One region of the Brevibacillus sp. HB1.2 genome, then DNA from elsewhere that is predicted to be linked to it. Evidence: a T-box and tRNA genes for the amino acid it is inferred to sense, from the RefSeq annotation. Region 1 holds a T-box; the other holds one or more tRNA genes.
What was found. The T-box of region 1 lies ahead of thrS (threonine--tRNA ligase). A T-box ahead of a tRNA ligase gene usually reads a tRNA of that ligase, here a tRNA-Thr.
Positions count from the first base shown of each region.

Region 2: it has a tRNA-Thr gene. The T-box ahead of thrS (threonine--tRNA ligase) is inferred to sense a tRNA for this amino acid. The anticodon was not compared.

Region 1 is NZ_JABMIU010000003.1:219,894-224,319, forward strand. It holds gene mqnC (cyclic dehypoxanthinyl futalosine synthase) at 120-1,226, shown strand; gene ytxC (putative sporulation protein YtxC) at 1,407-2,327, shown strand; T-box leader at 2,353-2,588, shown strand; gene thrS (threonine--tRNA ligase) at 2,647-4,426, shown strand, end outside.
Region 2 is NZ_JABMIU010000001.1:558,114-562,539, reverse strand. It holds gene HPY28_RS02410 (M3 family oligoendopeptidase) at 1-995, shown strand, start outside; gene HPY28_RS02405 (hypothetical protein) at 1,116-1,358, shown strand; gene HPY28_RS02400 (C40 family peptidase) at 1,434-2,342, opposite strand; tRNA gene HPY28_RS02395 (tRNA-Asp) at 2,526-2,602, shown strand; tRNA gene HPY28_RS02390 (tRNA-Thr) at 2,646-2,721, shown strand; tRNA gene HPY28_RS02385 (tRNA-Leu) at 2,729-2,815, shown strand; gene HPY28_RS02380 (NAD(P)/FAD-dependent oxidoreductase) at 2,995-4,041, shown strand; gene HPY28_RS02375 (VanW family protein) at 4,202-4,426, shown strand, end outside.

The DNA of each region.
Region 1 (4,426 bases):
CTAGCAGGGTTTTTTCGCGTATGGCAGCGAATCTGCCAGCACCTCGGGCTATAGCCGATGTCCCGGTATTGTGATATGATGTGGGATGGAATTTACGTATGGTACAAGGAGTGATCCTTATGATCGATTCTATATTGGAACGTGCTCTCGCAGGTGAACGTCTGGGTCTTGAAGATGGTCTGGCTTTGTTTGCGAGCAATGAAATCGAAAAGATCGGACATTACGCCAATCTGGTCATGCAAAAGCATCATCCAGAACCGATTGCGACTTTTGTTATTAGCCGCAACGTCAATTACACGAACGTATGTGACACCTATTGCCGATTTTGTGCTTTTTATCGAGCGCCAGGCTCTTCGGAAGGATACGTTCTACCCAGAGAGACTATTTTCGAAAAAATTCAAGAGACCGTAGACGTAGGCGGTACGGAAATCTTGATGCAAGGCGGTACCAATCCGGATCTGAAGCTGGATTATTACACCGACCTGTTGCGCGCGATCAAGCAGCGCTTCCCGCAGATTACGATGCACTCTCTGTCTGTAGCGGAAGTGATGAAAATCGCGGAAGTTTCCAACATGTCTGTCGAGGAAGTGCTGAAAGAGCTGAAGGCAGCGGGTCTCGATTCCTTGCCAGGAGCGGGTGGCGAAATCCTCGACGATCGTACACGTCGGAAGATTTCCCGATTGAAAGGCTCTTGGACTGAATGGATTGACACCCAAAAAGCCGCACACCGTGCAGGGTTGCCTGGTACTGCTACCATGGTAATCGGTTTTGGGGAAGAGATGGAGGAGCGCGTACTGTCCCTTTTGCGCATTCGTGATGCCCAAGATGAGACAGGCGGATTCAAAGCGTTCATCGTCTGGACATTCCAACCGGACAACACCAATATGAAGGCAGTCAACAACACGCCAGAGGAATACTTGAAAACACTGGCAATCAGCCGCCTCATGCTGGATAATATTGAAAACTTCCAATCTTCTTGGGTGACGATGGGCCCACATTACGGTCAGCTTTCCCTCTCTTACGGAGCGAATGATTTCGGCCAAACAATGATGGAAGAAAACGTGGTTTCCGCAGCGGCATGTACGTACAAGGTCAACACGAACCAAATTTTGGAGCTCATTCGCGGCGCAGGCAAAATCCCTGCACAGCGCAACACAAAGTATGACATTCTGCGCGTTTTCAAAGACGGCGAGATGTCAGAACGTGATTTTGTCATGCAAAACTAAATAACCTCCAAACGCTTCTCTGCCCCCTCCTAACAAAGGGAAACCGGCAGGGGAGCATTTTTTGGTTTTTAATTCAGGAATTTTTTACCTGCAACCTTCCCTGAGTTTCCAACCGTTTAAAAGTATATCGCTCCTGACGGGACATATACTGTAACTACAATGGCGGTTGGGGGGATGGTTATGCAGACGTTTCGCGTATTGCTGGAGAATGTCCCTGAGCATTGTGACACGTATCGGGCTATCGTAAATGAGATGACGGAGCGGGTCAACACTGCACCGGTGCGCATTACATACAGGGAGCAAGAAGAGAATGGATACCTCTTGTTCTACTTTCAAAGCTGGTGTGAGACTGAGTATGACGCGCAGACCATCGAGTGGGCGAGAGCCTTCGTTGCTCTTACATTAGCCGAATGGGTCATTCAGGTGAAGGAACCGAAAATTATGGAAGAAATGGCCGCTGACTTACTCGCTGCCGAACAGATGGAGAACGAGTGGGCAGAGATTTTTCCTTATATTCAACGCATGTGCCAAGAAGTCGAGCTTGATGGTAGGGAACTGTTAACAGCTACGACACGCAAGGCAAACGTATATCGCAAAGTTTTCACCTATCTGGAGTGGGAGAGAACGATCAACGTCTTGGGCTTCGTCCGGTTTCGACTGCAGGAGCATTGGAACGAGCTATTCGAGCTCGTGGAAACTGGCATTGATGAATATCTGGAAGACAAGCAATACCAAGAGTTTGTCGAGTTGTTGCGCTATTTCATCGCTGTACAGGAAACGAAGCAGGAAGTCGTTCATGTCGTTCCTAGTGTGGACAAACCTTTCCATCTTTATGACAAAAAAGGGGATCGTCTTTGGCTTGAACAGTTGGATACCGTTCTGAACATGGATGAACAAAAATGCAGGGACGAGGATTATTTGGTCAGTGCTTTGGTTACACTGGCTCCTGAGAGTATCGTGCTCCATATGGCTTCGGAAAAGCCTGGGCTTGCACAGACGATCCGCAGTATTTTTGACAGTCGGCTCGTTACTTGCCACTCTTGTTCGCTTTGCCTATCCGAGCGACGTGTACTTGACGGGAATAATCCCTCTAAACTATAATAGCAACAACAACTTTACATCGCTTATAAATACGATGAGAAGGACACGGACAATAGTAAGGACGCTCTAGAGAGGCGGGCCACAGGCTGGAAGCTCGCTGCGAACTGTTATTGATCTACCACCTTCGAGTAGCTGCCGGGAACGAAGCGTAGGCTTTTACTATCGGTATGCCGGTTAAATACCGTTACATGGAATGAGGAGTCTGTTTTTGTGAACAGACTTGAAGTAGGGTGGTACCGCGAGAACACACTCGTCCCTTTTTGGGATGAGTGTTTTTTTATTTTCTCAACCAAAAAGATACAGGAAGGAAGAATCCGCAGTGGCACAAATTCATGTTACTTTCCCAGATGGAGCCGTTCGTCAATACGACGCTGGGATTACTATCGAAGACATCGCAGGCTCCATTAGCTCTAGCCTGAAGAAAAAGGCAGTAGCTGGTAAAAAAGACGGCAAGGTTGTCGATCTGTACACAGAACTCACAGATGACGCAGCGATTGAAATCGTTACCCTCGATTCTGCTGACGGGTTGGAAGTATACCGCCACAGTACAGCTCACTTGCTCGCTCAAGCGGTAAAACGCATTTACGGCGCTGAAGTGAAATTCGGAATCGGTCCTGTAATCGAAGATGGCTTTTACTACGACATGGATATTCCGGTTTCCCTTTCCCCAGAGGATTTGGGCAAAATCGAAGCGGAAATGGAAAAAATCGTGAAGGAAGACCTGCCGATTCGCCGCAAAGTCGTAAGCCGCGAAGAAGCAACTACGATTTTCCAAGAACTGAACGATCACCTGAAGCTGGAGCTGATTCGCGACCTGCCAGAGGATGCGACTATCACGCTGTATGAGCAAGGCGAATTTTTCGACCTCTGTCGTGGACCGCACTTGCCGTCCACTGGCTTCATCAAAGCATTCAAGCTGATGAGCGTAGCAGGTGCATACTGGCGCGGTAAAGCAGAAAACCAAGTTCTGCAACGCGTATACGGTACAGCTTGGCCGAAAAAAGCAGACATGGATGAATATCTGCACTTCATCGAAGAAGCGAAAAAGCGCGATCACCGCAAATTGGGTAAAGAACTGGGACTGTTCATGTTCTCCGAGGAAGCGCCAGGCATGCCGTTCTACCTGCCAAAAGGCTTCACTGTTCGCAACGAGCTGGAGCAATTCTCCCGCCGTCTGCAACAATTGGCACAATACACAGAAGTTCGCTCTCCGTTCCTCATGAACGAGCGTCTCTGGAAAGAATCTGGTCACTGGGATCACTACAAAGAGAACATGTACTTCTCTGAAGTAGACAACGCGACTTACGCCTTGAAGCCAATGAACTGCCCAGGTCACATGCTGATCTATAAAAACGAGATGCATTCCTACCGCGACCTGCCGATCCGTTACTCCGAATTCGGGCAAGTTCACCGCCATGAGTACTCCGGGGCATTGAACGGAATGCTGCGGGTGCGCACCTTCTGCCAGGATGACGCGCACGTATTTGTCCGTCCTGATCAGATCGCGAGCGAAATCAAAGGCATGATCACTTTGATTGACAGCATCTACAAGGTATTTGGCTTCGAATACAGTGTGGCTCTGTCCACTCGTCCGGAAGATTCCATGGGCTCTGATGAGCTGTGGGAAGCAGCAGAAAGCTCTCTGAAAACAGTGTTGGATGAGCTCGGTATGGCCTATGAAATCAAAGACGGAGACGGTGCGTTCTACGGACCGAAGATCGATTTCCAAATTACCGACGCGCTGAAACGCCGTCACCAATGCGGAACGATCCAGTTGGACTTCCAAATGCCTGAGAAATTCGACCTGACTTATGTTGGTCAAGACAACGAGAAGCATCGTCCAGTTGTCTTGCACCGTGCGATGTACGGCTCCATGGAGCGCTTCATTGGTATCCTGATCGAGCACTACGCAGGTGCATTCCCGATTTGGCTGACTCCAATTCAAGCACGCATCATGAACATCAGCGAAGTGCACATGCCATACGCAGAACAAGTAAGAGAAAAGCTGCAACAAGCTGGCATTCGCGTAGAGTTGGATGGCCGCAATGAGAAAATCGGCTACAAAATCCGTGAAGCACAAGTTGAAAAAATCCCGTACA
Region 2 (4,426 bases), on a different contig from region 1:
AGGCGATGCGTGAGAGCCTGCCATCCTTCCATCAATACTTCCGTACAAAGGCGAAGTTACTCGGCCATGAGAGCGCTCAGTTGCCGTTTTATGATCTGTTTGCGCCAGTGGGCGAGGCAGACATGCGGTTCTCGTATGAGGAATCCCGCGACTTCATTGTGAAGCACTTTGGTAGCTTTAGCGAAAAGCTCGCCAACTATGCAGCACGAGCTTATGACAATCAGTGGATTGATGCTGAGATTCGTGAAGGCAAGCGTGGAGGGGCATTCTGCTACAACCTGCACATCGTAGGGGAGAGCAGAATTATGTCCAACTACACAGGCAGCTACAGCGATGTGAGCACAATGGCACATGAATTGGGTCATGGCTATCACGGAGAATGTCTCGTAAACGAAGCATTCTTGAATAGCGAATACCCAATGCCAATCGCCGAAACAGCGTCCATTTTGTGCGAAACCATCATTGCCAATGCAGCACTTGAACAAGCGACCTCCGAGGAAGCATTTGCGATTTTGGAAAATGATATCAGCGGAGCAAGTCAGGTGATCGTCGATATTTATAGCCGTTACTTGTTCGAGACTGCTGTATTTGAGCGCAGAACAGAAGGTGCCTTGTCTGTTTCCACTCTGAACGAACTGATGCTACAAGCGCAAAAGGACGCTTACGGAGATGGTTTGGATCCGGCAGCTCTACACCCGTACATGTGGGTATGCAAACCGCACTATTATAGCGCGGATTACAATTTCTACAACTTCCCGTATGCTTTTGGGCTTCTGTTCGCGAAAGGCCTGTACGCAGAGTATCTCAAGCGCGGGGAAGCTTTTGTTGAGCAGTACGACAAGCTCTTATCAGTAACGGGCAAAATGAGCGTTGCAGATGTAGCAGCTATCATGGATGTTGATGTACGCTCCGTCGATTTCTGGCGGAATTCACTCTCTTTGGTTGCAAAAGATATCGACAAATTCGTAGAGCTCGCGTCTGCACGCCTAAACTAAATAGGAAGAACGTCCGCTATGTCATTAGCGGACGTTTTTTATTCATGTTGCAAAGCGTTTTTGTGCGCATAGGGAACAGAGCGGAAGGAGAAAGTAAGAAAAAACAGATGAGGTGATTACGTGGTAAACGGATTGCAGTTACTCGACCTATTGCGGGAAACGGAGAACAAGATGCTGCATTTACATAGAGCCATCGACAGAGTAAGCAGCGAGCCGGATTTCAAGGAGTCTGTCAGTGTTCTTACCGTAGTCGTTCGTGATTATCAACTTCAGCTCGACAAAATGAAACAAGCATTGGGCAAAATCGAAATCGGAGGGCAGCAGCAACAACATCAGCAGGCCCATAATACCGAAATACATTAAGCACAGAAAGACAAACAGCCCTCGAACTGCTGCAAGGCAGATAGGGCTGTTTGTTTGCTTTTATGTGTAGAAAGCTTACTGGAAGTTAGCGTATCGCTTCACTCCATAAAACGGGTAGAGCTTATGCATGTATTCGACTTTGCCATAGCGAACATCTTCGCCATTCGCATGCACGATTGCTCCATTACCCAAATAGATCGCTACGTGGGACACGCGTCCTTTTCCAAGCGAATCGTAGAACAAGAGGTCACCAGGCTGTGCTTGATCTAGTGATACTTCTTGACCGCCACGGAATTGATCTTCAGAAGTGCGCGGAAGTGTAACCCCAAGCTGTTCAAAAACGTATGAAGTAAAGCCACTACAATCAAAGCCATTCGGAGTAGTTCCGCCTAAGACGTATGGTGTATTGAGCAATGGCTCAAAAATTTCCTTCATTCGACCCAGATCTTCTGCATTTACCTCGGCAGGCAGCGAAACGGTAGAAGTGAGGTTTGGACTAAGGAACTCTGTAGCAACGTATGCTTCACGATCTTCGAATTCGATTTTCGTCCATTCATTACCCGTTTCTACGACTTCTACAATGGAACCGAAACTTAGCTTGCCTAACACTTTTGCGTCAGTCGAAGGCTTTTTACGCACATTCAGCACGTCACCAGTGACACGGGCTTTTTCACCAGCAGTTAGTTCTTTAGACTCAGTGGTAGCGTTATCATTCTGATTGACAGCTACATCGGAAGGAGTGTCAGTCGCAATGGAGCCAGAAGTGTTTTCACCGTGAATAGATAGAGTTTGTCCAATTGACAATCTATCGTCATTCAGTTGGTTCCATTGAATGAGTTGATCCACCGTTACTTGATGTTCACGAGCGATCTTGCTCAGCGTATCACCTGCTGATACCACATATGCCGATGAGGAAGCATGGGCAGCAGTAGGCAGCAGAGTGAAGAGGGCGAGGAAGGTGAGTAGCCTCGAAGTCTTTTTCATGTCATCGTCTCCACCAATCTACTAAAATCTGCATATCTAGCTAAAATTCTATCGGATTTTCGTTGGTAAATCTATGAAAAAATTAATCTTTCATTATTTTTTTAAAAACTATTGCATCTGGAGATAGAATCGTGCTATATTACAGAAGTCGCCGCAAGATGGTGATGGTGACAAAAACCATATGGAGCTGTGGTGAAGTTGGAGTTCACGCCGGTCTGTCACACCGGAGGTCGCGGGTTCGAGTCCCGTCAGCTCCGCCATTCTATTTTTAGAATGTGCGAATTACATAGTTTCTCGTAATGTGCCGGTATAGCTCAATTGGTAGAGCACCTGACTTGTAATCAGGGGGTTGTGGGTTCAAGTCCTATTGCCGGCACCATTTTTATGCGGTCGTGGCGGAATTGGCAGACGCGCTAGATTCAGGTTCTAGTGGTGGCAACACCGTGGAGGTTCAAGTCCTCTCGACCGCACCATATGGTAAACAACAGGTTCGTAAATTGGCTGATGAAGCTAATTACGAGCCTTTTTATTTTTTCTGGAATGTTGAATCCTCCTCCATTTTCCATTACAATCACATTGTGATAATGAATCTCATTTTCATTATCGTATTTGATGATTCATAAACAAACAGAAAGACAGTGGAGGGGTAGTTGTGGGAGAACAGTTGGAGCTGTTTGATGTAACCATTATTGGCGGTGGCCCTGCGGGGATGTACGCTGCCTTTTATAGCGGGATGCGAGATCTGAAGACGAAACTCATTGAAGCGAAAGAAGAGCTCGGTGGACGAATGTTGATCTATCCAGAAAAAATGATCTGGGATGTAGGCGGTGTACCACCACAGTTATGTGAAAAGCTAGTTGCCAATCTGGTGGAGCAAGCGAAGACATTTGATCCCACCATCGTGCTAGGCGAGGCGATTATTGGACTAGAGCCACAAGAAGATGGCACGTACATACTCGTTGCAAAATCGGGGAGACGGCATTGGACGCGCACGATCATACTGGCTCTGGGCCGAGGTATTTTGAAAATGGCAAAACTGGAGATTGAAGGGGCCGAGCGCTACGAGGTGACAAATCTTCATTATACGGTGCAGGAACTGGAGCCATTCCGTGGGAAACACGTCCTCATCTCAGGTGGCGGCGACTCCGCGGTCGATTGGGCAAATGAACTGGTGCAAATCGCAGCGTCTGTAACTGTCGTGCATCGCCGTGATGTATTTGGTGGACATGAGCGGAATGTAAAGCGCATGAAAGAGTCATCTGCGATCGTTCGCACCCCATATACGGTCACGCAATTGCAAAGCTCAGACAAAGAAACGATCGATAAAGTGACGATACGTCATCTAGAGACGGACGAAACGGAGCAAATCGATGTCGACGCCATCATCGTCAATCACGGATTGAAGGCCGATTTCACTGGGATTAAAGAGTGGGGCTTGGACATGGATGAGTGGAACGTGTTTGTCAGTCCACGTCTGGCAACGAATCTGCCAGGGATTTTTGCGGCGGGAGATTTTGCGAGCTTTGACAGCAAGATTACGCTGATCGCGGGAGCATTCACCGATGCGGCTGTGGCCGTAAACAGTGCAAAATTACACATAGACCCAGTAGCAGATCGGATGGCGTATGTTTCTTCCCATAACCAGCGCTTTAAAGAAAAGAACAAAGCCCTCGGGGTTATCGATGAGGATGACGAGTAGAACCTGATGTAGGACAAAAAGCCCAACATTTGCAGGTTGATTGTCGCTTTTCCCATACGTTACATTGTTAGAGGCAAGGTGAAATAAACAATGACAGACTATATAAATTGGGAACTTCGCGTCAGTCAATCGATCAACAAATGTGGGAGAGGAAGTAGAAATGAAGAAAGTTCGGCATTGGCCGATCAGTATAGCGACAGTGGCCCTTGTGTTCTCGCTGGGCATGAACTACGCGCCTGAGCGTGCAATGGCGTTACAAGTGGATCCGTTATCTCCTGCTATCGAGTTGCAGGAAAAGTTACAGGAAAAGTATGTGGAGAAGATGGACCTCAAGGAAGAGGAGGTTCTCGGTTTTTATTACTCATCGATGAAAGACAGCACAGAT